Regions from separate parts of the Cellulomonas hominis genome, predicted to be linked through region 3. Evidence: predicted binding sites of a transcription regulator. Region 3 holds the regulator's gene; each other region holds the start of a gene.
The links. The regulator HrcA, encoded in region 3, represses chaperone genes, less so after heat shock. The targets are predictions, from matches to a motif close to TTNGCACTCGNNNNNNNCGAGTGCNAA.
Positions count from the first base shown of each region.

Region 1: a site for HrcA is predicted at 1,688-1,714, ahead of HNR08_RS07700 (Hsp20/alpha crystallin family protein). Genes of this name have one in related genera too.
Region 2: a site for HrcA is predicted at 7,241-7,267, ahead of groES (co-chaperone GroES). Genes of this name have one in related genera too.

Region 1 is NZ_JACHDN010000001.1:1,627,355-1,637,071, reverse strand. It holds gene HNR08_RS07710 (ABC transporter substrate-binding protein) at 1-1,058, shown strand, start outside; gene HNR08_RS07705 ((deoxy)nucleoside triphosphate pyrophosphohydrolase) at 1,205-1,648, shown strand; gene HNR08_RS07700 (Hsp20/alpha crystallin family protein) at 1,807-2,262, shown strand; gene metE (5-methyltetrahydropteroyltriglutamate--homocysteine S-methyltransferase) at 2,335-4,683, opposite strand; gene HNR08_RS07690 (methylenetetrahydrofolate reductase) at 4,692-5,747, opposite strand; SAM riboswitch class I at 5,741-5,849, opposite strand; gene HNR08_RS07685 (DNA-3-methyladenine glycosylase I) at 6,017-6,664, opposite strand; gene HNR08_RS07680 (MFS transporter) at 6,920-8,302, shown strand; gene HNR08_RS07675 (CU044_5270 family protein) at 8,435-9,717, opposite strand, start outside.
Region 2 is NZ_JACHDN010000001.1:2,657,027-2,666,743, forward strand. It holds gene alr (alanine racemase) at 11-1,207, shown strand; gene tsaE (tRNA (adenosine(37)-N6)-threonylcarbamoyltransferase complex ATPase subunit type 1 TsaE) at 1,204-1,752, shown strand; gene tsaB (tRNA (adenosine(37)-N6)-threonylcarbamoyltransferase complex dimerization subunit type 1 TsaB) at 1,794-2,468, shown strand; gene rimI (ribosomal protein S18-alanine N-acetyltransferase) at 2,465-2,980, shown strand; gene HNR08_RS12545 (malonic semialdehyde reductase) at 3,009-3,635, opposite strand; gene tsaD (tRNA (adenosine(37)-N6)-threonylcarbamoyltransferase complex transferase subunit TsaD) at 3,752-4,810, shown strand; gene HNR08_RS12555 (glutamate--cysteine ligase) at 4,824-5,972, opposite strand; gene HNR08_RS12560 (class I SAM-dependent methyltransferase) at 5,969-7,174, opposite strand; gene groES (co-chaperone GroES) at 7,409-7,705, shown strand; gene HNR08_RS12570 (WhiB family transcriptional regulator) at 8,304-8,606, opposite strand; gene HNR08_RS12575 (MerR family transcriptional regulator) at 8,936-9,717, shown strand, end outside.
Region 3 is NZ_JACHDN010000001.1:270,845-280,561, reverse strand. It holds gene HNR08_RS01375 (DUF4870 domain-containing protein) at 3-374, opposite strand; gene HNR08_RS01370 (DUF7847 domain-containing protein) at 577-1,632, shown strand; partial or broken gene HNR08_RS01365 (DUF3097 domain-containing protein) at 1,685-2,534, opposite strand; gene HNR08_RS01360 (MFS transporter) at 2,584-4,098, shown strand; gene hrcA (heat-inducible transcriptional repressor HrcA) at 4,172-5,206, shown strand; gene dnaJ (molecular chaperone DnaJ) at 5,262-6,389, shown strand; gene HNR08_RS01345 (16S rRNA (uracil(1498)-N(3))-methyltransferase) at 6,394-7,161, shown strand; gene HNR08_RS01340 (sodium-translocating pyrophosphatase) at 7,306-9,717, shown strand, end outside.

The DNA of each region.
Region 1 (9,717 bases), 1.4 Mb from region 3:
CCGGGGCGGGGATGCCGGATCTCGCCGACATCGAGGTCACCAAGTTCGCGAACTTCGTGCGGGGCGACAACCCGCCGCTGATGGACCTGTCGCAGGCGGCGGAGCCGTACCGCGACGACATCGTGGAGGCGCGCCTCGAGCTGTACAGCCGCGACGACGCGCTCTACGGCTACCCGACGCACGTGGGCGCGTTCGTGACCTTCTACAACACCGAGCTCCTCGAGGCCGCCGGCATCGACTACACGACGATCGAGACCTGGGACGACTTCGCCGCGGCCGGGGCCGAGTACAGCGCCGCGACGGGCAAGGCGTTCGGCACGGCCAACACCGACGTCTTCTTCGTGGAGCCGCTGGTGATCGCCCAGAACGGCGGTTCGCTGTTCGCGGAGGACGGCACCGTCCAGGTCGACAGCGCGGAGGTGGTGTCGTCCATGGAGATGATGCAGGACATGGTCGAGTCCGGGGCGATCTCGCCGATCCCCGGCTCGAGCCCGGACGACGAGGAGGCCTACGGCGCGATCGGACGGGGCGACTTCGCGGCCATCGTCTACCCGGCCTGGTACACGTCGCGGTTCGTCGACTACATGCCCGACCTGGCGGGGAAGATCGCGATCGCGCCCGCGCCCGTCGTCGCCGGATCGGACACGGCGACCATCGGCGGCGGCGGCACGGGCACGGCGGTGTCGGCGAGCTCGCCGGTGAAGGACCTGGCGGCGGAGTGGCTCGCCTTCGCCAAGCTGTCCCCGGAGGCGAACGTCGCCGTCTGGGAGATCCTCGGCTTCGACCCGGTCAACATGTCCGTCTGGGACGACGACGCCGTGACCAAGAACCCCGACAACGCGTTCAACCAGTACTTCACGACGAACCTGTTCGACGTGCTGAACGAGGTCAAGGACGGCATCGGGCACTTCGACTCGTTCAGCAGCCCCGACCTGCCCCCGGTGAACAGCCGGTTCGGCACGGTCACGCTGGCCGAGATCTACGAGGGCGGCGTGCCGGCCCGCGAGGCCCTGGAGCAGGCGCAGCAGGAGCTGCAGAACGAGCTGCGACAGGGCTGACCGGCGCGGCCCGTCCCGGCCCGACGCCTTCGAGTGGAGGGTTCGCGCACGACACGCCCGGCGTGTCGCGTTCAAACCCTCCACTCGGCGGGACCGGTCCCCGGGCGCGGAGGCGGGCCGGGTCGTGGCGCTGGCAGACTTCCCGCATGACCCCGCCCGTCCTCGTCGTCGCCGCGGCGCTGGTCGACGACCTCGACGCCCCGACCGCCCTGCTGGCCGCCCGCCGGCGGCAGCCCGTGAGCCTGGCGGGCCGGTGGGAGTTCCCCGGCGGGAAGGTCGAGCCGGGCGAGGACCCGGAGGCGGCGCTGCACCGGGAGATCCGGGAGGAGCTCGGCGTCGGGCTGACGCTCGGGACGGAGCTCCCCGGGCCCGACGACGGGTGCTGGCGGCTGAGCGACCGGTACGTGATGCGGCTCTGGCTGGCCGCCGTCGCGGAGGGCGAGCCGGAGCCGCTGGTCGAGCACGACGCCCTGCTGTGGCTGCCCCGCGGGGAGTGGCTGACGGTGCCGTGGCTGGACGCGGACGTGCGGATCGTGTCGGCCCTGGCGGCCGCGACGGAGACCGGCGACCGCCTGCCGGACCCACGCTGACCAGCGCGTTCTGCTCTCGGCGAACGCCCTGGACGACCGTTAGCACTCGACACCCGAGAGTGCTAGAACATGTCTCGTAGCCCTTCCGGTGCGGGGCCGCCGCACCGGAGCAGACCACGGTCCCGGAGCGGCCGGGACCTCGAGGGAGGTGACGGGCTGTGGCTACGCGTTTCGACCCGTTCCAGGAGATGGACCGGCTCATGGGCCAGGTGCTCGGCTCGCAGCGGGCGGCGGCGTCCATGCCGATGGACCTGTACCGCGCGGGCGACCACTACGTCCTGCACGTCGACCTGCCGGGTGCGGACCCGGGGTCGATCGACGTGAACGTGGACGACCGCACGCTGACCATCCGGGCGCAGCGCACCGCGCGCACCGAGGACGGGCAGCAGTGGCTCGCCAAGGAGCGCCCGGTCGGCACCTACGCCCGGCAGCTGACCGTCGGGCGGGGGCTCGACCTGGACGCCATCCACGCCTCGTACGCCGACGGCGTGCTCACCCTGACCATCCCGGTGGCCGAGGAGGCCAAGCCGCGCCGCATCGAGGTCCAGACCGGTGGGACGCCGGCGACCATCGAGGCCGGGGCCGACGCGACGCAGGAGCGCGCGGACGCCTGACGCCGGCGGCCGGCAGACCGACGCCCCGGTCCCCCGCGCGGGGGACCGGGGCGTCGTCGCGTGCGGCGCAGCTCAGGCCGTCGGCACCGCCAGGGACGCCCGCACCGTGCGGGTCGCGGCGAGCACGTGCTCGAGCGACGGGGTGACCTCGGCGTAGCGGCGGGTCTTCAGGCCGCAGTCCGGGTTGACCCACAGCTGCTCCGGGTCGATCGCCCGGACCGCCTCGGTGAGCAGCTCGGTGACCTCGGCCTCGCTCGGCACCCGCGGGGAGTGGATGTCGTAGACGCCCGGGCCGATGCCGCGCGGGTACCCCTCGGCGGCGATGTCGGCCAGGATCTCCATCTTCGACCGGGCGGCCTCGATGGACGTCACGTCGGCGTCCAGGCCGTCGATCGCGCCGATGACCTCGCCGAACTCCGAGTAGCACAGGTGCGTGTGGATCTGGGTGTCCGGCCGGACACCCGACGTCGCGAGGCGGAAGGACCGGACCGACCACTCCAGGTAGGCCGCGTGGTCCTCGGCCCGCAGCGGCAGCAGCTCGCGGAGCGCGGGCTCGTCCACCTGCACGATCGCCGTGCCGGCGGCCTCGAGGTCGGCGACCTCGTCGCGCAGCGCCAGCGCCACCTGGTTCGCGGTGTCGCCGAGCGGCTGGTCGTCGCGGACGAACGACCACGCGAGGATCGTCACCGGCCCGGTCAGCATGCCCTTCACCGGCTTCGGGGTGAGCGACTGCGTGTAGGTCGTCCACGGCACGGTGATCGGCGCCGGGCGCGCGACGTCGCCCCAGAGGATGGACGGGCGGGTGCACCGCGAGCCGTAGGACTGGACCCAGCCGTTCTGGGTGACCGCGAAGCCGTCCAGGTTCTCGGCGAAGTACTGCACCATGTCGTTCCGCTCGGGCTCGCCGTGCACGAGCACGTCGAGGCCGATCTGCTCCTGGAGCTCGACGACCTGGCGGATCTCCGCCTTCATCGCGTCCTCGTACTGGGCCGCGGTGAGCTCGCCCCGGCCGAACGCGGTGCGGGCCGCGCGGATCTCCGGCGTCTGCGGGAACGAGCCGATCGTGGTCGTCGGCAGCGCCGGCAGCCGCAGCCGGGAGGTCTGCGCGGCGCGCCGCTCGGCGAAGTCCCCGCGGTGGAACGCGCCCTCCGGGAGGGCGGCCAGGCGCTCGCGGACGTCGGGACGGACCACGCCGGGCGCCTCCGCGCGGGAGCGGCGCGCGTCGGCCGCGGCGAGGAGCTCCGCGTGCACGGCCTCCCGGCCCTCGGTCAGACCGGTCGCGAGGGTCACCACCTCGCCGATCTTCTGGTCGGCGAACGCGAGCCACGAGCGCAGGGTCGGGTCGAGCTCCGGCTCGTCCTCGACGTCGTGCGGCAGGTGGAACAGCGAGGTCGACGACGACACCGCGACCTGCGCGGCACCGAGGGACTCCAGGTGCTCCAGGGACCCGAGCGCGGCGTCCAGGTCGGCGCGCCAGATGTTGTGGCCGTCCACGACGCCCCCGACCAGCACCTTCGAGGCCAGCCCGGGCACGGGGGACGCCGGGGCGGAGCCGCGGACCAGGTCGATCGCCAGGCCCTCGACGTCGGAGGCCGCGAGCACCGGCAGCGCGTCCCGGAGGTCGCCGTAGGGGGCCGCGACCAGGATGGACGGGCGCTCGGCCGTGGGCAGGTCGGCGGCCAGCGCGCGGTACGCCTCGGCGGCCGCGGCCAGCAGCCGGTCGGCGGGCACGCCCGTCGAGTCGGACACCAGGGCGGGCTCGTCGAGCTGCACCCACGTCGCGCCCGCGCGGGCCAGGTCGCGGAGCAGCTCCGCGTACACCGGCAGCACGTCGGCGAGCCGGTCGATCGGGAGGAAGTCCGCCGGGGAACCCTCGGCGGCCTTCGCCAGGGCGAGGAACGTCACCGGCCCGACGAGCACCGGGCGGGTCAGCACGCCGTCGGCCAGCCCCTCGGCGAACTCGCGCACCGGGCGGTCGCTCGCGTACCGGAACGCCGTCGCCGGGCCGATCTCCGGCACCAGGTAGTGGTAGTTCGAGTCGAACCACTTGGTCATCTCGAGCGGCAGGTCGTCCCCGCGGCCGCGCGCCACGGTCGAGTAGCCGGCCAGGTCCAGCCCGCCGTCGGCGGTCGCGAGGTCGGCGAACCGCTCGGGCACCGCGCCGAGCACGGTCGCGGCGTCCAGCACGTGGTCGTAGAACGAGAAGGCGCTCGGGATTGCGGGCAGCCGGGTGTCCAGGCCGAGCTCCGCGAGCCGGGCGCGCGTGCGGCGGCGCAGCTCCGCGGCGGTCGCCTCGACCTCCTCGGCGGTCGAGCGGCCGGCCCAGAACGCCTCGACGGCCTTCTTGAGCTCGCGGCGCGGACCGATCCGGGGGTAGCCCAGGACGGTGCCGGAGGGGAACGGGTGGGTCAGGTCGGTCATCTCTCGCCTCAGCTGGTCGGAACGGGGGTCGGGGTGGTCGTGGGGGCGGACGTCACCTGGCTGTGCGTCCGCGGGGCGTCGCCGCCCAGGCCGGCGCCCTCGAGCAGGTCGAGGGCCGGGCCGTGCTGGTTGAACGTGTAGAGGTGCACGCCGGGGGCACCGCCGTCGAGGACGCCGTTCACCAGGTCGACGCCCAGCCGGGTGCCGGCGCGCAGGCGGCGGGCCGCGTCCGCGGGGTCGTCCGGGTCGAACGCGTCCAGCACGTCGAGCACCGCCTGCGGCACCGGCACGCCGGTGAGCTGCTGCACGCGGCGGAGCCGCGACGGGTCCGTCATCGGGATGATCCCGGGCACGATCGGGATGGTGACCCCGGCGTCGCGGGCCAGCGTGACGAGCTCGCAGTACGACTCGACGTCGTAGAACACCTGGGTGATCGCGAAGTCGGCGCCCGCGCGCTGCTTGGACAGCAGGGCCGCGACGTCCTGCTCGCGGGTGCTGCCCGAGCCGGCGTTGCCCCGGGGGAACGCGGCGACCGCCACGGACAGCGGCCGCGTCGCCGCGCGCACCGCCTGCGCCGGGCTCGACGCGCACCGGCGGGCCTCGACCTCGCGCAGCAGGGCGACCAGGGCGCTGGCGGTCGGCAGCCCGTCCGGGTGCGGGGCCCAGGAGCCGTCGGCGGGCGGGTCGCCGCGCAGGGCGAGGAACGCCCGGACGCCCTCGTCGAGGAACTCCTCGACGGTACGGGCCAGGTCGTCGCGGGACGTGGCGACGCAGGTCAGGTGCGCGATCGGGGTCAGCGAGGTCTCGCGGAGCAGCCGCCGGACCAGGGCCCGGGTCGTGCTGCGCGTGCTGCCGGAGGCGCCGTAGGTCACGGACACGAAGTCCGGGCGCGCGGCCGCGAGCCGCTCGACCGTGGTCCACAGCCGCGGGGCCGCCTCTGGGTTCCGCGGGGGGAACAGCTCGAAGGACACGGTGGGTCGGTCCACGGCACCGAGGCCGTCGGTGACGTGGTCGGTCGCGGGTGCGGCCCCCTCGGCGGGGACGCGTGCGCCGGTGCTGCTCATCGCTCGCTCCATCGATCCTGGCGGAAGCACCCGCACCCTCCGCGAGGAGGGGGGTTGCTGCGACGTCGACGAGCCAGGTCTCTCGGTCGCTCTGGATGGGTGTGGCCACAGTAGGGCCAGCGGGCGGGTGCGTCCAGTGCCCCTGATGCGTCATGGAACGACCCGCGGTCCCCGGGGTCGCCCCCGGCGGGGCGTCCTCGGCAGGCCGGCCGGGCGGCCTCCGGGACGGCGTCGGGGTGCTCGACGCACTCGTCCGCGGCGATCCCGGCCTAGGCGGTCGGGCGCACGCCGGCCAGCACCACCGGGCAGTCCGCCAGGTGGTCGTCCACCATCCCGCAGGCCTGCATCGCCGCGTAGGCGGTCGTCGGCCCGACGAACCGGAAGCCCAGCCGCTTCAGCTCCTTCGCGAGGGCGATCGACTCGGGCGTCCGCGCCGGGACGTCGGCGAACGTGCGGGGTCGGGGCCGCGCCCCCGGGTCCGGCGCGTGCGACCAGAACACCGCGTCCAGCGACCCGCCGCGCCCGTGCAGGTCCAGCAGCGCCTGGGCGTTCGCGATCGCGGCGGTGATCTTCGCGCGGTTGCGGATGATCCCGGCGTCGCCCATCAGCCGCTCGACGTCGTGGTCGTCGTACCCGGCGACCACCGCGGGGTCGAAGTCGGCGAACGCGGCGCGGAACCCCTCGCGCTTCCGCAGGACCGTGATCCAGGCGAGGCCGGACTGGAACGCCTCGAGCGTCATGCGCTCGTAGAGCTCCCGCTCGCCGTGGACCGGCCGGCCCCACTCCTCGTCGTGGTACCGCTCGTAGAGCGGGTCGCCGTCGCCGAAGCAGCGCCGCCCCGGCGGGTGCCCCGCGGCGGTCTCGGACGACACGGGGTGCTGGAGGGCCTCGGCGGGGGTCGGGTCGCTGCTGGTCATGCCGACACTCTGCCCGAGGGCACCCACAACCCGGCCCCCGTCATCCACAACCCGCACGTCCGTCGCGCCTGTGGAGGAGTCCCGGTCGATTCCGACATGCGGACAGGAACCGTCTGAAACGTGAGACGGGGCGTAGGGTCGACGACGCGCTGGAGCACCCACGAGCGTCACGAGCCGACCCGCGAGCCGACCCCACCCGACGTCCCCGTCGGTGGCCGGCGTGCCGCAGCACCGTCGTGAACCGGAGTGACCCGCATGCCCACCACCACCGCGCCCACCGCCGCCGCCCCCGCGCGGCCGCTGAACTCGCCGTCCCGCGTCATCGCGGCGAGCCTCGTCGGCACCACCATCGAGTTCTACGACTTCTACGTCTACGCGACCGCCGCGGTCCTCGTGTTCCCGAAGCTGTTCTTCCCGACCGGCAACGACACCACGGCGCTGCTCGCGTCCTTCGCGGTGTTCGGCGCGGCGATGGTCGCCCGGCCGATCGGCGCCGTGTTCTTCGGGCACCTCGGGGACCGCCGCGGCCGCAAGACCACGCTCGTGTACTCGCTGCTGACGATGGGGATCGCGACGTTCCTCATCGGCGTGCTGCCGACGTTCGACCACATCGGGGTCGCCGCGACGGTCGCGCTGCTGGTGCTGCGGCTCGCGCAGGGCTTCGCGCTCGGCGGCGAGTGGTCCGGCGCGGCGCTGGTCGCCACCGAGAACGCCCCCGCCGGCAAGCGCGCGTGGTACGGCACGTTCCCGCAGCTCGGCGCCCCGCTCGGCTTCATCATCGCGAACGGCCTGTTCCTCGTGATCAACGGCGTGCTCGGCGAGGGCTCGGCCGCGTTCATGTCGTGGGGCTGGCGCGTGCCGTTCCTGTTCTCGGCCGTCATGGTGATCATCGGCCTGTGGGTCCGGCTGAAGCTGGTCGAGTCCGAGGCGTTCACGGCCGCGGAGAAGAAGGGCCGGCTCACGAAGCTCCCGCTCGGCACGACCCTGCGGTTCCACTGGCGCGAGACCCTGCTGGGCACGTTCATCATGCTGGCGACCTACGTGCTGTTCTACCTGATGACGAACTTCACGCTGACCTACGGCACCCGCGCCGTGGCGCCGGAGAACGGCGACCCGGGCGGCCTGGGCATCCCGTACGTGCACTTCGTGCTCATGCAGATCATCGGCGTCGTGTTCTTCGGCCTGTTCACCCTGGCCGCCGGGCCGCTCGCGGACCGCCTGGGCCGCCGCCGGCTGCTGCTGTGGGTCACCGGGCTGATCATCGCCTTCGGGCTCACGTTCGCGCTGTTCCTGCCGATGCGCGAGGACCAGGTGTTCACCGGCGCGCTGGTGCAGGCGTTCCTGGTGCTCGGGTTCGTGCTCATGGGCGCGACGTTCGGGCCGATGGGCGCCCTGCTGCCGGAGCTGTTCCCGACGAACGTCCGGTACACCGGCTCGGCGGTCGCGTACAACGTGTCGTCGATCCTCGGGGCCGCGCTCGCGCCGATCGTCGCGCTGGCGCTGTGGGCGCTCGCTGACGGCGGGACCTGGCTGGTCGGGCTGTACCTGTCCGGCGCGGGGGTGCTGACGTTCGTGGCGCTGCTGCTCACCCGGGAGACCAAGGACGCCGACTACGCCCGGGCGTCGCACGAGGGCTGACGCCCGCCCCACCCTCCCCGCGCACCGCCCGCGTCCGCCGAGATCGGCACTCCCGACCCAGATCGGTCGTCCCAGCGACCGACCTCGGTGCGGAGGACCGATCTCGGCGTGGCTCCCGGGCCCGGCACGGGGTCAGCAGCGCTCGAACGTGGTGCAGCCGGGCGGCAGCTGCGGCTGGACCGGCAGGGTGCCGGCCGGGCCCTGCACGAGGTACGTCGAGCGGTAGCGCAGGTCGGACTCCGTGCCGGGCCCGTCGTACGCGTCGACCCGCTCCAGCAGCGTGCCCGCGTCGGGATCGACGACGAGGCGGCGGACGGTGCTCCCGTCGCCCCCGGTCAGGGTCTGCTCCAGCGCCACGCCCCGCCGGCCGGCCGCGTCCGTGACCTCGCCGACGAGCCGCACGCCGCCGACCTGCGACGCGACCTGCCACAGCGCGCCGCGCAGCGCCGGCGACGCCGGGCTCTCCACGAGCAGGGCCGTGATCTGGTCGAACAGCACGTCGTCGTCGGTCCGCGAGGACTCCGGGAGCCCGTCGAGCAGCGCGGCGCGCAGGGCCACCGGATCCGTCGGCAGCGTCGTGAGGCCGTCCCAGTCGACGGTCGTGCCGCCGACGGGGAACAGGGCCGCCCCCAGACCGATCGGGTCCGCGTCGACGGCGTCGTCCAGCAGCAGCCCCGGCTCGACGCGCGCGTTCCAGACCTCCCGCCGGTGCTCGGTGCCGTCCTGCCCCCCGCCCTCCTGCGCGCAGGTGGAGACGGTGTGCCAGTACGGCGCGTCACCGACCTCGTCGGGCTGGGCGGCGGCCGCCGCGCCGGCCGTCACGAGCACCTCCGCGGCCTCGGCCTCGGGGGTCGTGCCGTCCACGACGAGCGGGACCACGGCGAGCGCCCCGGCGGCGGCCACCCCGGCGAGCGACAGGCCGAGCCGGCGGCGCCGCGCGCGGCGGCGGTGCAGCAGCACCACGGTCTGCGCCGTGCGGGTGCGGTCGTCCAGCCGGGCGCGGGCCGCGGCGAGGACGGCGGGGTCGGGGTCGGTGGTGGCGGCGGTGCTGCTGAGCAGGGTGTCGAGGCTCATCGGTGGCTCTCCTGTCCGGTCGGTGCGAGCGTGGCGAGCGCGGCCTGGGCGCGGCTGCGCGCGCGGTGCAGGCGGCTGCGGGCCCGCGACGGGGCTGATGCCCAGGGCGTCGGCGGCCTCGGTGGGGGTGAGCCCGTCCCAGGCGACGAGCAGGACGATCTGCCGGTCCTCGACGCTCAGGGTGCCGAGGGCGGCGCGGAGCTCCCCGCGCCGGGCGACGGCGTCCACCCGGTCGTCGACGGCGTCCCAGTCGACGTCGTCCGCGAGTGCCGGCGTCCACCCGGGCCGACGGCGCAGGTGGCCGCGGACCACGTTCCCGGCGATGCCGTACAGCCACGGCA
Region 2 (9,717 bases), 2.4 Mb from region 3:
GACTGGGGCGGTGAGCGAGTTTCCCGCGCGGGCGGTCGTGGACCTCGGGGTGGTGCGCGCCAACGCGCGGACCCTGGGCGACCTCGCGCCGACGGCCCAGGTCATGGCGGTGGTGAAGGCCGACGCCTACGGGCACGGCCTGCTCCCCGTCGCGCGGGCGGCGCTGGAGGGCGGGGCGACCTGGCTCGGCGTCGCCCAGGTCTCCGAGGCGCTGGCGCTCCGGGCGGGCGGCATCCGGTCGCGGGTGCTGACGTGGCTCTACGCGCCGGGCGCGCCGCTGGCGGACGCCGTCGCGGCGGACGTCGACCTGTCCGTGGCCGCGCCGTGGGCCCTGCGGGAGGTCGAGGCCGCGGCGCGCTCGACCGGCCGGACGGCGCGGGTGCACCTCAAGGTCGACACGGGGCTCGGCCGGAACGGCCTGACCCCGGCGGACCTGCCGGAGGTGCTGAACGCGGCCCTGCGGCTCGAGGCCGAGGGCGTCGTGCGCGTGGCCGGGATCTGGTCGCACCTCGCGTTCGCGGACGAGCCCGGGCACCCGACGCTGCACGCCCAGGCCGAGGTGCTGCGCGCGGTCGCGGACGACGCCGAGGCGCGCGGCGCCCGGTTCGAGGTCCGGCACATCGCGGCGTCCACCTCGACGCTCACCGACCCGGCCCTGCACCTCGACCTGGTGCGCCCCGGGATCGCGCTCTACGGGCTGACGCCGGTGCCGCAGCTCGGCGGGCCGGAGCGGTTCGGGCTCGTGCCGGCGATGACCGTCGAGGCGGAGCTCGCGACCGTGAAGCGGCTGCCCGCCGGGCACGGGATGTCGTACGGGCACCACTACGTGACCCCCCGGGACACGACGGTCGGCGTCGTGCCGCTCGGGTACGCGGACGGGGTGCCGCGGCACGCCTCCGGCGTCGACGGAGCGCCCGGCGCCCCGCTCGGGGTCGGCGGGCGCCGGCTCGCGATCGCCGGGCGGGTCTGCATGGACCAGGTGATGGTGGACCTCGGGCCGGACGCGACGGAGGCCGCCGGGGACCGGGTGGTGCTGTTCGGCACCGGCGCGGACGGCGGCCCCACCGCGCAGGACTGGGCGGACGCCGCCGGGACCATCAGCTACGAGATCGTCACGCGGCTCGGCGCGCGGGTGCCGCGGGTGTACGTGGACCGCGCCCGGACGACGGAGGGCGGCGCGCTGCGCGTCGCGGAGGGAGTGCAGTGAGCGGGACGACGACGGTCGCCGAGGTGACCGTGGACCTGGCCGACGCCGAAGCGACCCGCGCGTACGGCGCGGCGCTCGCGGGCCTGCTGCGCGCGGGCGACCTGGTGGTGCTCACCGGCGACCTCGGCGCGGGCAAGACCACGCTGACCCAGGGCATCGGCCAGGGGCTGCACGTGCGCGGCGCGGTGGCGTCCCCGACGTTCGTCATCGCGCGCGTGCACCCGCCGCTGCCCCGGCCCGACGGCACGACCGGCCCGACGCTGGTGCACGTCGACGCCTACCGCCTGGGCTCGCTGGACGAGGTCGACGCCCTCGACCTGGACGCGTCGCTGGACGAGTCCGTCACCGTCGTCGAGTGGGGGGCGGGGCTCGTCGAGTCGCTGGCCGACGACCGGCTGGAGGTCGCGCTGCGCCGGCCCCGCGGCGCCGAGGCGGGGCCGGGTGCCGGGCCGGACGACGAGGACGGCGACGCCTCCGCGGGCGTGCGCTCCGTGACCGTCCGCGCCCACGGCGACCGCTGGCGCGGCGTCGCGCTGCCCGCCTGACCCACCCCGACCCGACACCCCCTCCGGAAGGAACCCCACCGGTGCCCGTCCTCGCCCTCGACACCTCCGCCGCCGCGTCCGCCGCCGTCGTCGACGACGCGGGCCGCACGCTCGCGACCCGCTCGTCCGGCGAGACCCGCCGGCACGCCGAGGCGCTCACGCCGCTGCTCGACGCGGTCCTCGCCGAGGCGGGCGTGTCCCGCACCGACCTGACAGCCGTCGTCGCGGGCACGGGCCCGGCGCCGTTCACCGGCCTGCGGGTCGGCCTGGTCACCGCCCGCACGCTCGGGCTGGCGCTCGGGATCCCGGTGCACGGGGTGTCGTCGCTCGACGCGGTCGCCCTGGCCGCCGCCCGCGACCTCGACCCGGGCGCCGAGGTGCTGGTCGTGACGGACGCCCGGCGCAAGGAGGTGTACTCCGCCCGGTACCGCGTGGCGGCCGGCGGTGCCGTCGAGCTGCTGGACGGCCCGGCCGTCGAGACCCCGGCGGCGCTCGCGGCGCGCGGCCTGCCGGAGGGCGCCGTGGTGGTGGGGGCGGGGACGGCGCTGTACCCCGGGCTGCTGCCGGGCGCGCCCGCCGAGGTGGACCCCGCGGACCTGGCCCGGGTCGCCCTCGCGCGCCTCGCGGTCCCCGGCACGACGCTGCCCACCGAGCCGCTGTACCTGCGCCGCCCGGACGCGGTGCCGCCCGCGGCGGGCAAGCGCGCGCTCGGATGACGGTCGACCTGCGCCCGCTCGGCCCCGGCGACCTCGACGCGCTCGAGGCGATGGAGCGGGCGCTGTTCGGGGCGGGCGCGTGGTCCCGGGCGTCGCTGGCCGAGGAGCTCGACGGGCCGGGCCGGTGGTACGTCGGCGCCCAGGACCGGGAGTCGGGGGAGCTCGTCGGGTACGCCGGGCTGTGGTTCGACGGGTACGACGGCCAGGTGATGACGGTCGGCACCCGGCCGGACCACCAGGGCCGGGGCGTCGGTCGGCTGCTGCTGGACGCCCTGCTGGACCGGGCGCGGGAGCTGCGGGCGGCCGAGGTGCTGCTGGAGGTCCGGGTCGACAACGAGCCGGCGCTGCGGCTGTACGAGCGCGCGGGCTTCGAGCGGTTCGGGCGCCGCAAGGGGTACTACCAGCCGGAGAACGTGGACGCGTGGACCATGCGGCTGCGGCTGACCCGTGGCCCGGGCCCGGTCGGCGCGGGCGCCGGGGACGACGCGGGCGGGCGGGCGGCGTCGGTGTGACGCGGCCGCCCGCCCGGTGCGGTGCGGATCAGATCGTGCGGGCGACGTCCTCGAAGTCGAGGCGGGTCTGGCGCGGGTGCGAGGCCGGCATGCCGAAGCCCTCCACGTCGGCCGGCGCGGCGCCGACGTTCGCGACCATGATCGACCGCCAGGACGTCCCGGCGAACAGGTCGGCGTCGAGCCCGGCGGCGTCGTAGCCGGTCATCGGGCCGACGTGCAGCCCCGCGGCGCGCAGCCCGACGATCAGGTAGCCGGCCTGCAGGAAGGCGTTGTCGCGGGACATGCGCTCGCGGACCGCCTCGGCGCCGGCGAGGTTCTCGCGCGCGCCGGCCATGTGCGGGGCGAGCCGGGGCAGGTGCTCGTGGAAGTCGAGGTCCGCGGCCACCACGATGCTCAGCGGGGCGCGCAGGGTCTTGGCCTTGTTGCCGTCGTTCATGTGCCCGACCAGGCGCTCGCGGGCCTCGGGGGAGCGCACCAGCAGCAGCCGGAGCGGGAGGGTGTTCATCGCGGTCGGACCCCAGCGCACGACGTCCCAGACGGCGCGGACCTGCTCGTCCGTCACCTCGTCGTCGGCGAAGGTGTTGACGGTGCGCGCGGACCGGAAGACCAGGTCGGCGATCTCGGCGGGGACGCGCAGCTCGGTGTCGATGCTCATATTCGGTTGAATTCACAACCATCCCGGGGGATTCCTGTTGTGTCGGTGAACCGCGTCACACCGCCCCGTGCGCCCGTCGCGCGGCCCCGCCCGGAGCGCGACCTAGGATGGGTCCCATGCCCGAAGCGCCCCTCGTCCTGGGGATCGAGACGTCCTGCGACGAGACCGGGGTCGCCCTGGTCCGCGCCCACGCCGACCGCAGCGAGCTCCTGGTCGACGCCGTCGCGTCCTCCATGGACGAGCACGCGCGGTTCGGCGGGATCATCCCCGAGATCGCGTCCCGCGCCCACCTCGAGGCGATGATCCCGACCGTCGAGCGCGCGCTCGGCACCGCCGGGGTCACGCTCGCGGACGTCGACGCCGTCGCCGTCACCGCCGGCCCCGGCCTGGTCGGCTCGCTGACCGTCGGCACCGCCGCGGCGAAGGCCCTGGCCTACGGGCTCGGCAAGCCGCTGTACGGCGTCAACCACGTCATCGGCCACGCCGCCGTCGACGAGCTGGTGCACGGCCTGTTCCCCGACCGGGTCATGGCGCTGGTGGTGTCCGGCGGGCACTCCAGCCTGCTGCTGATCGACGACGTGGTGACCGGGGTGCGCGAGCTCGGCTCGACGCTGGACGACGCCGCGGGGGAGGCCTTCGACAAGGTCGGCCGCCTGCTCGGCCTGCCGTACCCCGGCGGCCCGCACATCGACCGCCTGGCGCGCGAGGGCGACCCGACGGCCATCCGGTTCCCGCGCGGGCTCACGGCCGCGAAGGACCAGGAGAAGCACGCCTACGACTTCTCGTTCTCCGGCCTGAAGACCGCCGTCGCCCGCTGGGTCGAGGCGCGGCAGGACGCCGGCGAGGAGATCCCCCTCGAGGACGTGTCCGCGTCGTTCGCCGCCGCGGTCGCCGACGTGCTCACGGCCAAGACCATCGCGGCCTGCCGGCGGCACGGGGTCGACACCCTGGTCGTCGGCGGCGGCTTCTCCGCCAACTCGCAGCTCCGCGACCTGGCCGCGGAGCGGTGCGCGGAGGCCGGCATCGAGCTGCGCATCCCGCCGATCCGGTACTGCACGGACAACGGCGCGATGATCGCGGCGCTCGGGGCGGCGGTCGTCCGGCGCGGGCTGCCCGCCTCGGACTTCGGCATCGGCGTGGACTCGACGATGCCGCTGGAGACGGTGACGGTCTGACCCGGAGGCCGGGCTAGAGCGGGCGCCCCGCGCGCATCTCCGCGACCAGCGACGCCACCACCGCGTCGAGCTCCCCGGCGTTCCGCCGGGCGACGGCCCGCTGCCGCTGGTACGACGCCCCCTTGCGCAGGATCACCCGCACGGCGTCGAGCTCCGCCGCGCAGCCCAGCCGCTCGGCCACGGGCTCGAGGTCGTGCAGCAGCCGGGCCACCGCGTCGGTGACGAGCTCCTCGTCGCCGGCCGCGTTCGTGATGATGATCGCGTCCATCCCGTACCGGGCGGAGCGCCACTTGTTCTCCTGCGCGAACCACGGCGGGACGGTCGGCAGCGGCTCGCCGCGGTCGAGCAGCGTCGAGAAGTGCTCGACCAGGCAGTGGGTCAGCGCGGCGAGGGCGGTGACCTCCAGCAGCGTGGGGGAGCCGTCGCAGATGCGGGTCTCGATCGTGCCGAACCGCGGGGAGGGGCGGACGTCCCAGCGCACCTCGTCGAACGCGTCGATCACGCCGGTGTGCAGCATGTCGCCGACGTAGGCCTCGAGCTGGTCCCAGCGCTCGAACTGGAAGGGCAGCCCGGCGGTCGGGAGCTGCTGGAACATCAGGGCCCGGTTCGAGGCGTAGCCGGTGTCCTTGCCGCCCCAGAACGGGCTGGACGCCGACAGCGACTGCAGGTGCGCGAAGCAGGTGAGCAGCGCCCGGCAGATCGGCAGCACCTTGTCCCGGTCCTCGACGCCGACGTGCACGTGGACGCCGTAGATGAGCATCTGCCGGCCCCACCACTGGGTCCGGTCGATGAGCGTCGCGTACCGCTGCTTGTCGGTGACCTTCTGCTGGGCCCAGCGGGCGAACGGGTGCGTGCCGGCGGACATCAGCTCGACGCGCAGCGGGTCGGTGACGGTGCGGACCTCGTCGACCGCGCGCTGCAGGTCGGCCCCGGCCTCGCTGACGGTGCGGCACACGCCGGAGACCACCTCGACGGTGTTGAGCAGCAGCTCCTGCCGGATGGCGGGGTGCTCGCCGCCGCCGGGCGGCCGGACCGCGTCCAGGACGGTGCTCGCGACCTGCCGCAGGTCGCCGGAGTCCGCGTCGACGAGCGCGAGCTCCCACTCGATGCCGACGCTGGAGCGCTCGGACGCCGCGAACGGCAGCCGCGCCGGCGTCGTCATGCGGGGGCACCCACCGGCTCGACCAGCAGCACCTGCTGCTGGCCCGCGACCCGGGTGAGCACGATCGTCGCGGCGGTGGAGCCCCGCAGGTCGAGCTGGCGGCGCAGCTGCTCCGGGACGACCGCGGTGCCGCGCTTCTTGATCGTGAGCGCGCCGACGTCCCGCTCGCGCAGGTAGGCGCGCAGGCGCTTGAGGCCGAACGGCAGGTCGTCGAGAACCCGGTAGGCGGTCGCGAACGGCGTCGCGTGCAGCGCGTCGGAGGTCACGTAGGCGATCGTGCGGTCCACGAGCCGTCCCTGCACCTCGGCGGCCACCTCGGCGACGAGCCCCGCGCGGATGACGGCCCCGTCCGGCTCGTACAGGTACGCCCCGACCGCTCCGACCGGCGGGTGCGCGTGCGCGGACGCCTCGCCGGCGCGCAGCAGGGCCGAGCCGCCCCCCGAGCCCAGCAGCAGCGCCGAGCGTCCGGGGCCGTCGGGGGCGAGCGGGCCGAACCACAGGCCGAGCTCGACGACGTCCCCGTCGACGGAGACCCACTGCGCCTCGGCGTCGTCCGGGAGCGCGGAGTGCGGGACCCCGGGCCCCAGCTTGAGGCCCAGGGCCGGCACGCGCTCGCGGACGGCCAGGACGGCGTCCAGGGGCGGGGCGTAGGCGGCGGGGTCGAACACGCGGGTGCCGCCGCCGGTGCGCCGGGCGGGGTCCGCGTACACGCCGTCGACGCCCTCGGCGGCCAGGTCGAGCGCGAGCCCGTCGCCGTGCCGGACCTCGGCCTCGGGGAAGTGCCGCAGGTTCACCGTGGCGAGCGCGGCCGTGGTCTCGTCGGCGTCCACCGCGAGCACCGGCAGCCCGACGCCGGCGAAGGCCATCGCGTCCGCGCCGAGCCCGCACGTGAGGTCGGCGACGCGCTGCGTCCCGGCCGCCACGTACCGGCGGGCGTGCTGCGCGGCGACGACCAGCCGGGTCGCCTGCTCCAGGCCGGCGGGGGTGAACAGCATGCCGTCGGCGAACTCGCCGAGCTTGTCGTGCGCGCGGGCCCGCAGCCGCGACTGGGTGAGCGCAGCGGCGACGAGGTCGGCGTCGAACCCGTCGCGGCGCAGGCGCTCGGACAGGGCCATGGCCTGCGCCTCGTCGTACGGGGGCAGGGCGGACAGCAGCGCCCAGCCGGTGGGGCTGAGCAGCTTCGCGAGGCCGGACGCGTCCATCCGGCGATCCTCGCACGCGCCGGGCCCGGCGACGGTCCCGCGGACAGCGTCCGGACGGAGGTGTCGTTGGCACTCGCCTTGACCGAGTGCTAACGGGTTCCTAGAGTGCTGATCGGCACTCTCGTGGTGCCGACCCGCACCGCACGGCCACCGGCACCCGCGACGACGGCCGGTCGTGATCCCGGCGCGGCAACGGACATCAGGCAGCACTCACACGCGAAGGGGAGGTCCGCAGTGTCGGTCTCCATCAAGCCGCTCGAGGACCGGATCGTCGTCAAGACGCTCGAGGCGGAGCAGACGACCGCCTCCGGTCTGGTCATCCCGGACAGCGCCAAGGAGAAGCCCCAGGAGGGCGAGGTCCTGGCGGTCGGCCCGGGTCGCATCGACGACAACGGCAACCGCGTCCCGCTCGACGTGGCGGTCGGTGACAAGGTCATCTACAGCAAGTACGGCGGCACCGAGGTCAAGTACGACGGCGAGGAGTACCTCATCCTCTCCGCGCGCGACGTCCTGGCGGTCGTCACCAAGTGACACCGGCGCCGGCCACGACGGCCGGCGCACGCACGACGAGGCCCTCTCCGCACGGCGGAGGGGGCCTTCGTCGTCCCCGGGGGTGCGCGGGCCGCGCGCGGGGATGAGGCCGGGGCGAGGCGGCGCGTGACCGGGGCGAGCCGGGCACGGGGCCGGGGCGAGCGGGCGCGTCACCGGGGCGAGCCGGGCACGTTCCGAGGCGAGCGGGCGCGTGACCGGAGGGTTCTGCCACGACACGCCGCGCGTGTCGGGCAGAACCCTCCACTCGGCCCGGCCTCGGCCTCCACTCGGACCGCCCCCCGGGCCTCGCGGACCGGCCCCGCCCGCGCGTCCCCCCGCAGAGTGGAACGTATGGACCGACTCGCCGACGGCGTGTCCGTCCGAACCCTCCACTCTGCGCGACCGGCCCGGCCACCGGCCACCGGCCCGGCCACTGGTCACTGGCCCGGCCACCGGTCACCGACCACCGACCATGGCCCCCGACCCGGGCCGGGACGCACGACGGGGCCCCCTCCGCATGCGGAAGGGGCCCCGTCGTCGTGAGCGGCGGCCGTGCGGTATCGCACCGCGGACGGCCACCGGGTCTGGGTGGCGCCGGTCAGATCGCCTGGTGGTGCGTGCGCCCGGCGCGCTCGGCGAGGACGGCGGTCCGCTCGTCCTCGGACAGACCGCCCCACACGCCGTACGGCTCGCGGACGGCGAGCGACTGCTCGCGGCACTCGTTGATGACCGGGCAGGTCGCGCAGATCGCCTTGGCGGCCTCGGCGCGCCGGCGACGCGCGGCACCGCGCTCGCCCTCCGGGTGGAAGAACAGGTCCTGGTCGGCGTCGCGGCACGCGCCCTGGTACTGCCACTCCCAGAGCTCCATGACGGGTCCCGGAAGGCGGGAGATCTCGGCCATCGGTGTCCTCCATGCCTCCGGTGGCGGGTGCCACCGGCGTCGTCGTGCGGTGAGGCGGTCCGGCTGCTGCCTGGGACCTCGGTCCCTGGTGCGGCCCTGAACTGCGCTGATCGAGACAGTACAACCGCGCCAGCAGTTGTTCAAGACCGTGTCGCGATCCGAGTCGACCCGGTTCGTGACGCGATGTGCGCGCGGCTCGGCGCGGTCGTTCACCTGCGACGGCGCGATCGGGTGACGCGGTCACTCGGGGCGCCGGTGGAAACCGCGCCAGATCCCCGGCAGAATCGGCCGCAGGGCGCCAGGACAGCAGCGCGGACGAGACGGGCGAGATGCGGAGCAGCGAGGACGACGGCACGACCGGCGGGCACGACCCGTCCGGTGCCGCAGGCGACGACGACGGGGACGCGACCGGCGCGCGGAGCGCGGACGCGGCGGTCCCGGACGCCCTCGACGAGGACGCGGCCCCGGGCGACCCCGCGGGCCCGACCCTCACCGTCGCCGCCGTCGCCGGCCGGCTCGGCGTCGCCCCCGCCACCCTGCGCACGTGGGACCGCCGCTACGGCCTCGGCCCCTCCGAGCACACGGCCGGAGCGCACCGGCGGTACAGCGCCCTCGACCTCGCGCGCCTCGTGACGATGCGCTCGCTCACGCTGGACGGCGTGCCGCCCTCGGACGCCGCGCGCATCGCCCGCGAGGGCGGCGCCCCGGCCCCCGCGGCCCCCGCGCCGGTGCGGCACCTCGCCGCCGTCCCCGACGCCCGCCAGGACGGGCTCGAGGCGCGGCGCCCGGACGCCCCGGCCACGCCGACCGCCGTGATCGACGCGGCCCTGCGCGCGGACGCCGACGCGGTCGCGCGCCTGCTCGCGCTCGCCCCGGGCGACGACCTCGCGCGCTGGTGGTCGGACCTGGTGCAGCCCGCGCGGGCCGGGATCGCGTCGCGCACCGTGCTCGCCCGGCCCGGCGACGAGCCCGACGCCCTGGTGGTCGCCGCCGCGCTCGCCGTGCTGCGCGTGCGGTCCGGCCGCGTCCCGTCGCACCCGTCCCGCCGCCGCATCGTCCTGCTGCTCGCCGCGCCGGGTGAACCTCGGCCGCTGGCGCTGCACGTGCTCGC
Region 3 (9,717 bases):
GATCAGCTGACGAAGCGGATGGTCACCGGGTAGCGGTACCACTCGTACCGGCCCGCGGCGACGGCCGCGAGGATCTGGAACACCAGCTGGCAGACGCCGACCACGGCCAGGACGGGCGAGCCGATGCCGAACGTGACGAGGGCGAGGATCCCGGCCGCCACGTAGGCGATGACCACCGTGATCTGGAAGTTCAGCGCCTCCTTGGCCTGGTCCTCCAGGTAGGGACCGCGGCCCCGGAACACCAGCCAGACGACGAGCGGCGCGACGAAGCTGAAGAACAGCCCGCCGAGGTGCGCGAGCACCGCCCAGGTGCGCTCCTCGTCGGGGCGCAGCGGCGGCGGCCCGTAGGCGGGGTGGGGCGGGGGGTAGGTCACGACGTGCTCCCGGGTCGACGGCGGTGCGGCCGTCCCGAGCGTACCCAGCCGAGGGCCCGGGGAGGCCGGCGGGCGGGGTCCGCGGACAGGGGTGTCCGGTTCGTCCGGATCGTGGCACGCCCGGCGGGTTCCTTGACACGCGACCTGCGGCTTCGGTTCGCTGACGCGACGGACGAGCGACGTCCGGACCAGGAGGACTCTGATGCGCGAGAACCCCGGCACGAACCCGCCGCGCGACGACGACCCGTCGACGCCCGCGCCGCCGCCCCCGCCGAGCACCCCGGAGCAGCCGGGCACGCCGGCCCCCGAGCCGCAGTCCCCGCCCGCCGCGCCGCCGGTCCCGCCGGCCGAGCCCCCCGCAGCGCCGCCCGTGCCGCCCGCGCCGGAGACCGCCCCGGGCGGGGCGTACCCGCCGCCCCCGGCGCCCGGATACGGCCCGCCCGCCGGCGGGTACCCGCCGCCGCCCTCGGGTGCCGGCTACGGCCAGCCGCAGGACCCGTACGGCCAGCAGCCGTACGGCGCCCCGCAGCAGCCCTACGCGCAGCAGCAGCCCTACGGCCAGCCCGCGGGCTACGGCGCCCCGGCCCCCGCGGGCGTCGGCGAGGCGTTCAACTGGGGCTGGACCAAGTTCACCCAGAACGTCGGCCCGATCGTCCTGGCGGTGCTCGCGTACCTCGCGGTCATCTTCGTCGTGTCGATCATCGCGTTCTCGCTCTTCGCGGGCGGCGCGGCGGCCAGCACCGACGCGTACGGCAACCTCCGCCCGGGCGGCGGGTTCGTGCTCGGGTTCGGCACGCTCGTCGTGCTGGCGATCTACGTGCTGCTCACGGCGTTCATGCAGGCGGGCGTCACGCGTGCCTCCCTGGACGTGGCGAACGGCCGGCGCCTGGAGTTCGCGAGCTTCTTCCGGTTCGAGAACCTCGGCGCCGTGGTCGTGGCGGTGCTGCTGGTCGGTGCCGGCACCGCGGTCGGCACGCTGCTGTTCGTGCTCCCGGGCCTGGTGTTCGCGTTCTTCGCCCAGTTCACGCTGTTCTTCGTGCTGGACAAGGGCCTGGGCGCGGTCGACGCGCTGAAGGCCAGCTTCACGCTGGTGAACCGCAACCTCGGCACCGTGGTGCTGCTGTTCCTCGCGGTCTACGCGGCGAACCTGGTGGGCGCCGCGGTCTGCGGCATCGGCCAGCTCGTCACGTACCCGCTGGGCCTGCTGGCGACGACGTACATCTACCGCCGCCTGCAGAACGAGCCGGTCGCGGCCTGACCCCGCGCCCTCGGCGCCGTCCCCGTCCACCGGGGGCGGCGCCGTCGTCGTCTCAGGGCGCGGTGACGAAGTCGATGAGCTCCTCGACCCGCCCGAGCAACGACGGCTCCAGGTCGGCGTACGTCCGCACGCTGCGCAGGATGCGCTGCCAGGCGCGCGACGTCGGCCTGCTCGTCGGCGGGCCAGCCCAGCTCGCGCAGGATGCCGCGCTTCCACTCGGTGCCGCGCTCGATCGTCGGCCACGCGGTCAGCCCGATCCGCTCGGGGCGCACGGCCTGCCACACGTCGACGTAGGGGTGCCCGAGCACCAGCACCGTGCCGGCCGGGGCGGCCCGCACGGCCTCGTCGGCGATCCGGCGCTCCTTGGACCCGGCGACCAGGTGGTCGACCAGCACCCCGACGCGCCGCCCCGGCCCGGGGCCGAACTCGCGCAGCGCGTCGACGAGGTTGTCCACGCCGTCCAGCAGCTCGACGACGACGCCCTCCGCGCGCAGGTCGTCGCCCCACACCTTCTCGACGAGCTCGGCGTCGTGCTTGCCCTCGACCCAGATCCGGCTGCCGATCGCGACCCGCGCGCGCTGGTCCGGCGCCGCCAGCGACCCCGACGCGGTGCGCCGCGGCCCGGTCGGCGCGGCGGGGCGCGGCGGGACGAGCTCGACCGGCCTGCCGTCGACCCAGAACCCCGGCCCGAGCCGGAACGTCCGCGTCTTCCCGCGCCGGTCCTCCAGGACCACGACGTGCTCACCGCCGGACTTCTCCACCCGGACGACGGCGCCGACCCAGCCCGTCGTGACCTCCTCCACCACCAGCCCCGGCTCGGCCGGGGTGGGGACGGAGGTGGGGCGGCGGTGGCTGCTCGGGGAGGAGCCGGACAGCACGTCGGGTCCGTAGCGGTCGGTCACCCGCGGCAGCCTAGGTGCCGACCCGGCGCGGCCGTGATACGACACGACGGTGACGTCGCCGCAGCAGGCCCCCGCCCCGGACGCCTCGGACCCGGACGCCCCCGACCCGGACCGGTGGCGCGCACTCGCCGTCTGCCTGGCGATCGGGTTCATCACGATGCTCGACGTCTCGATCGTCAACGTGGCGCTGCCGTCGATCGAGCGCAGCCTGGACGCGGGGGCCAGCCAGCTCCAGCTCGTGGTCGCCGGGTACACGCTCGCGTTCGGCCTGGTGCTGGTCCCGGCGGGGCGCCTCGGCGACGCGCGCGGCCGGCGGGCGCTGTTCCTCGTCGGGCTGTCCGGGTTCGCCCTGACCAGCCTGGGCGCCGGCCTGGCGCCGTCCGACGAGGTGCTGGCGGGGATGCGGCTGCTGCAGGGCGTCAGCGCGGGCCTGCTGAACCCGCAGGTCGTGGGGACGATCCAGCAGCTGTTCCGCGGGTACGAGCGCGGGCGCGCGTTCGGGTTCTTCGGCGCGACCATCGGGGTGTCGACCGCGATCGGGCCGCTGCTCGGCGGGCTCATCATCCAGGCGGCGGGCCCGGAGGACGGCTGGCGCTGGGTGTTCTTCGTCAACGTCCCCGTGATCGCCGTGGTGCTGCCGCTCGCCGTGCGGTTCCTGCCGCGGGGCCGGGTCGGCGTCCCGGCGGGCGTGGCGGGCCCGGGCGGCCGGCCGCGGCTCGACGTCCCGGGGCTGGCGCTGGTCGCGCTGACCACGACGGCCGTGATGGTCCCGTTCGTGGTGACGTCGGGGTCGGGCGGCGACGACCCGGCGCGCTGGTGGTGGCTCGCGGCGGCCGCCGCGCTCGCGGTCGTGACGGTGGTGTGGGAGCGGGGGTACCAGCGGCGCACGGGCGCGGCGGTGCTCGACCCGCGGGTGCTGGGCGAGCCCTCGTTCCGCAACGGCGCCCTGCTCGGCATGGCGTACTTCGCGGGGTTCACCGCCGTGTTCCTCGTCACCACGCTGTACCTGCAGCAGGACGCCGGGTTCACGCCGCTGCAGGCGGGGCTCGTCGGCATGCCGTTCGCGGTGGCGTCGGCGGTCGCCGCGCAGCAGTCCGGCCGCCTGGTCGCGACCCGGGGCCGGGCGCTCGTCGTCGTCGGCCTGGTGCTGGTGCTGCTCGGCCTGCTGGGCACCGACCTCGCGATCCGGCTGGTCGACCCGCCCGCGGTCGGGTTCGTCGTCGCCGCGACGCAGATGGTGGCCGGTGCCGGCAGCGGCCTGGTGATCGCACCGAACCAGACGCTCACGCTCGCGCACGTGCCGCTCGACCGCGCGGGTGTGGCGGGCAGCATGCTCCAGGTCGGGCAGCGCATCGGCTCGGCGCTCGGCGTGGCGGTCGCGCTGTCGACGTACTACGCGGCGCTGGCGTCCGGGCTGGCCGGGAACCAGGCGGCCGGCCGCGCGCTGCTCATCACCGTGGTGCTGGTGGCGGTGGCGCTGGTGATCGGCGTCGCGGACCTCGTCGCCCGCCGCCGGGACGCGGCCCGCGAGCCCGTCACGACGACCGCTCGCGGAGCCGAGTAGAATTGGCACTCGGACCGGGGGAGTGCTACCAGCGCTGGCCCCGGTGGGGCGCGCGAGGTGTCGGGAGGTGGCGATGAGCGAGGACCGCAGGCTGGACGTGCTGCGGGCGATCGTCGAGGACTACGTCGCGACCCGCGAGCCGGTCGGCTCCCGCGCCCTCGTCGAGCGGCACTCCCTGGGCGTCTCCCCGGCGACGATCCGGAACGACATGGCCGCCCTCGAGGACGCCGGCTACATCGTGCAGCCGCACACCTCGGCCGGGCGGGTGCCGACCGACACGGGCTACCGGCTGTTCGTGGACCGGCTGGCGACGGTGAAGCCGCTGTCCGCCCCGGAGCGGCGGGCCATCGAGTCCTTCATGGAGGACGCCGCCGACCTGGACGACGTCGTGGACCGCGCGGTCCGGCTGCTCGCGCAGCTCACGCACCAGGTGGCCGTCGTGCAGTACCCGTCGCTGCGCCGGACCGCGGTGCGGCACGTGGAGCTCGTCCCCGTGGGGGAGCGGCACCTGCTCGTGGTCATCATCACCGACCACGGCCGGGTCGAGCAGCGCACCCTGGAGCTCGCGGACCCGCTGGACGCCACCGTCGTGGCCCGGCTGCGCACGCGGCTCAACGTCGCGGCGGCGGGCCGGCGGCTCGCCGAGCTGGACGGCGTGCTCGCGGACCTGGCCGACGCGTTCGCCGACGCCGACGCCCCGCTGGTGCGCGCCGTGGTCGGCGTGGTCGAGGACACGCTGGCCCGCGAGAGCGAGGAGCGCGTCGTGATGGCCGGCACCGCGAACCTCGTCCGGGGCGGCGGCCACGACTTCGCGCACACGATCAGCCCGGTGCTCGAGGCGCTCGAGGAGCAGGTGGTGCTGCTGCGGCTGCTCACCGAGATGGCCGAGGACGAGGCCGCCGTGTCCGTCCGGATCGGCCGCGAGACGCAGCACGAGGGGCTCGTCGAGACGTCCTTCGTGACCACCGGCTACGGCGGCCCGGGCGACGGCGGGGGCGCGGCCGTGGCCCGCATCGGCTCCGTGGGCCCGCTCCGCATGGACTACCCCGGCACGATCGCGACGGTGCGTGCCGTCGCGCGGTACCTCTCCCGGATCCTCGCGGGATGAGCGCCGCCGGTCCCCGACCCGCGCCGGCGCGCGCGACCGACACAGGAAGTGACGAGTGAGCGACTACTACGAGGTGCTCGGCGTGCCGCGCGAGGCGACGCCCGAGCAGATCAAGAAGGCCTACCGCCGCCTGGCCCGCGAGCTGCACCCGGACGTGGCCGGGGCGGACGCCGCGTCGGAGGAGCGGTTCAAGGACGTCTCCCGCGCGTACGACGTGCTGTCGAACCCGGAGAAGCGCCGGATGTACGACATGGGCGCCGACCCGGCGTCCCCCGGCGGCGGGATGGGCGGGGGCTTCGGCTTCCAGGACATCTTCGAGACGTTCTTCGGCGCCGCGGCGGCCGGCGGGCCGCAGCGGGGGCCGATCCCTCGGGCGCGGCGCGGCCAGGACGCGCTCGTCCGGCTGGACATCGACCTCGCCGAGGCGACGTTCGGCACGCACCGGGAGGTCCCCGTCGAGACGGCCGTGCTGTGCCCGACATGCGGCGGCACCTGCTGCCGCCCCGGCACGTCGCCGCGCACCTGCGACGTCTGCGGCGGCCGCGGCAGCGTGCAGCGCGTCGCCCGGTCGTTCCTCGGCCAGGTGATGACCTCGCAGCCGTGCGCCGCGTGCCACGGCTTCGGCACGGTGATCCCCGAGCCCTGCACCGAGTGCGCCGGCGAGGGCCGCGTGCGCTCGCGCCGGACGCTCGAGGTCGACGTCCCGGCGGGCGTGGACACCGGCACCCGCATCAAGCTGACCGCGCAGGGCGAGGTCGGCCCGGCCGGCGGCCCGGCGGGCGACGTGTACCTCGAGGTCCGGGAGCGCCGGCACGACACGTTCGTCCGCGAGGGCGACGACCTGCACTGCACGCTCCAGGTCCCGATGACGGCCGCCGCGCTCGGCACCGTGCTGACCCTGGAGACGCTGGACGGCCCGAAGGACGTCGACCTGCGCCCGGGCACGCAGCCGGCCCAGGTCGTCACGCTGCGGGGCCTCGGCGTCGGCCACCTCCACGCCGGCGGCCGCGGCGACCTGCACGTGCACGTCGACGTCCAGGTGCCGACCGCGATGGACGACGAGCAGTCCGAGCTGCTGCGCCGCCTCGCGGCCCTGCGCGGCGAGGAGCGCCCCGAGGCGCGCCTGTCGGCGTCCAGCCCCGGCGTGTTCGCCAAGCTGCGCGACAAGCTCTCCGGGCGCTGAGCCGGTGACCGCACCCGTCTTCCTGGCCGAGCCGGGCACGCTCTCCGCGCTCGCGGCCGGGGACGCGTACCTGCTCGACGGCACCGAGGGCCGGCACGCGGGCGTCGTGCAGCGCCGCGCCGCCGGGGAGCGGGTCGACGTCGTGGACGGCGCGGGTACCCGCGTGGTCGGCGAGGTCGAGTCGGTCGGCCCCGAGGGCGTGCACCTGCGGGTGCGCGAGGTCGTCGTCGAGCCGGTGCCCGCACCGCGGCTGCTGCTGGTCCAGGCGCTCGCCAAGGGCGACCGGGACGAGCTGGCGATCGAGGCGGCGACCGAGGTCGGGGCCGACGGCGTCGTGCCGTGGCAGGCGGAGCGCTCGATCGTGGTCTGGCGCGGCGACCGGGCGGCGAAGAGCCGCGCCAGGTGGCTCGGCACGGTGCGCACGGCCGCGAAGCAGTCCCGCCGCGCGCACGTGCCCGCGGTGGACCTGGCGCTCGACACGGCGGCCCTCGCCCGGCGGGCCCGCGAGGTCGTCGAGGCCGGCGGCGCGGTGCTGGTGCTGCACGAGGAGGCGACGGTCCCGCTGGCCGCGGTCGCGCTCCCCGCCCCGGGGACCGTCGCGGACGTGCTGGTCGTCGTCGGCCCGGAGGGAGGCATCGCGGAGCGCGAGGTCGCGGCCCTGGTGGACGCCGGGGCGGTGCCGGTCCGCCTGGGCCCGCACGTGCTGCGCACGTCCACGGCGGGCCCGGTCGCCCTCTCCCTCCTGGCGGAGCGCCTGGGCCGCTGGTCCTGACCGGCCCGCGCGCGCGAGCGCACACCGGGGCGCCTCCCCGCGCACCCGGGACGTCGGTCCTGGGCCGTACGTCTCATCCGTGACGCGCGTCACGGTCCTAGCGTCGAAGGTGGCAGCGAAGGCGCTCTCACCAGGGAACCGACCGTGAACACTGAAGTCCGGACCGGCAACGACGAGCACGGGGCGAGGGCTGCGGCCTCCTCGCCCGCACCGAGCGGGGCGCGCCGGCGGCGCGCCCTCACCGGCGGGACCGCCGCGATCCTCACGCTCCTGCTGGCGGGCTGCGCGTCCTCCGGCGAGGCGGGCGAGGGCGGGGTGCACGGCGGCGAGGCGAGCCTCGTCCTGCCCGACCTGGGCGCGGTCACCGTGCTGGGCGGCGTGTCCGGGCGGCTGCTGCTGGGCCTCGGCCTGGTGGTGTGCGTGCTCGGCCTCGCGTTCGGCGTCGCGACGTACGTGCAGCTGCGCAAGCTGCCGGTGCACGCGGCGATGCGGGAGATCTCCGAGCTCATCTACTCCACGTGCCGCGCGTACCTCACGCAGCAGGGCAAGTTCCTCATGCTGCTGTGGGTGTTCATCGCCGCGGTGATCGTCGTCTACTACAAGGCGCTCGTCGGGTTCGAGTGGGGCCGGGTCGCGATGATCATCGCGTTCAGCCTGCTGGGCATCGCCGGGTCCTACGCGGTCGCGTGGTTCGGCATCCGCGTGAACACCTTCGCGAACTCCCGCACGGCGTTCGCGTCCCTGCGCGGCCGGCCGCTGCCGGTGCACCGGATCCCCATGCAGTCGGGCATGTCGATCGGCATGGTCCTCATCAGCCTCGAGCTGGCGATGATGCTGGTCATCCTGCTGTTCCTGCCGGCGGACGTGGCGGGCGCGTGCTTCATCGGGTTCGCGGTCGGCGAGTCGCTCGGCGCCTCGGCGCTGCGCATCGCGGGCGGAATCTTCACGAAGATCGCCGACATCGGCTCGGACCTCATGAAGATCGTGTTCAAGATCAAGGAGGACGACGCCCGCAACCCCGGCGTGATCGCCGACTGCACCGGCGACAACGCGGGCGACTCGGTCGGCCCCAGCGCGGACGGCTTCGAGACCTACGGCGTCACCGGCGTCGCGCTCGTGACGTTCGTCCTCCTGGCGGTCGACAGCCCCGCCGTCCAGGCGACCCTCCTGGTCTGGCTGTTCGTGGTCCGCGCGGTCATGGTCATCGCGTCCGCGGTGTCCTACCTGGCGAACGACGCCTGGACCCGCCGCCGGTACGCCGGGGTCGACCGGATGGACTTCGAGAAGCCGCTCACCTCGCTGGTGTGGCTCACCTCGGCGGTGTCGATCGCGTTCACCTACCTGACCACGTGGGCGGTGCTCGGGCACATGGACGGCGCCGGCGCCGGGCTGTGGTGGAAGGTCGCGACGATCATCTCCTGCGGCACCCTGGCGGGGGCACTCATCCCGGAGCTGGTCAAGGTCTTCACGTCGACGAACAGCCGGCACGTCCGCGAGGTCGTCACGTCGTCCCGCGAGGGCGGGCCGTCGCTCAACATCCTGTCCGGCCTGGTCGCCGGCAACTTCTCGGGCTACTGGCTCGGCATCACCGTCGTCGGACTCATGGGCGGAGCCTTCCTCATCAGCGAGCAGGGCCTCGACCAGCTCATGGTCGCCCCGGCGGTGTTCGCGTTCGGGCTCGTGGCGTTCGGCTTCCTCGGCATGGGCCCGGTGACCATCGCGGTCGACTCCTACGGCCCGGTCACCGACAACGCGCAGAGCGTCTACGAGCTGTCCCTCGTGGAGGAGGAGCCCGGCGCGGCCGAGAAGATCGACGCCGAGCACGGCTTCCTCCCGCAGTGGGAGAAGGCGAAGCGGATGCTGGAGGAGAACGACGGCGCCGGCAACACCTTCAAGGCCACCGCGAAGCCGGTGCTGATCGGCACCGCCGTTGTCGGCGCCACGACGATGATCTTCTCGATCATCGTCGCGCTCACCCAGGGCCTCACCACCGGCCTGGAGAACCTCTCCCTGCTGCACCCGCCGTTCCTGCTCGGGCTCATCACGGGTGGCGCGATCATCTACTGGTTCACCGGCGCCTCCATCCAGGCCGTCACGACGGGCGCCTACCGCGCGGTGGAGTTCATCAAGGGGAACATCAAGCTCGACGGCAGCACCCGCGCGAGCGAGGAGGACTCCCGCAAGGTCGTGGAGATCTGCACCCAGTACGCCCAGAAGGGCATGCTGACGATGTTCCTCGCGATCTTCTTCGCGACGCTGGCGTTCGCGTTCGTCGAGCCGTTCTTCTTCATCGGCTACCTGGTGTCGATCGCGGTGTTCGGCCTGTACCAGGCGATCTTCATGGCGAACGCCGGCGGCGCCTGGGACAACGCGAAGAAGATCGTCGAGGTCGACCTGCACGCCAAGGGCACCGCGCTGCACGACGCGACCATCGTCGGCGACACCGTCGGGGACCCGTACAAGGACACCTCGTCCGTCGCGCTGAACCCGGTCATCAAGTTCACGACCCTGTTCGGCCTGCTGGCCGTCGAGCTCGCGGTCAGCCTGGCCGACGAG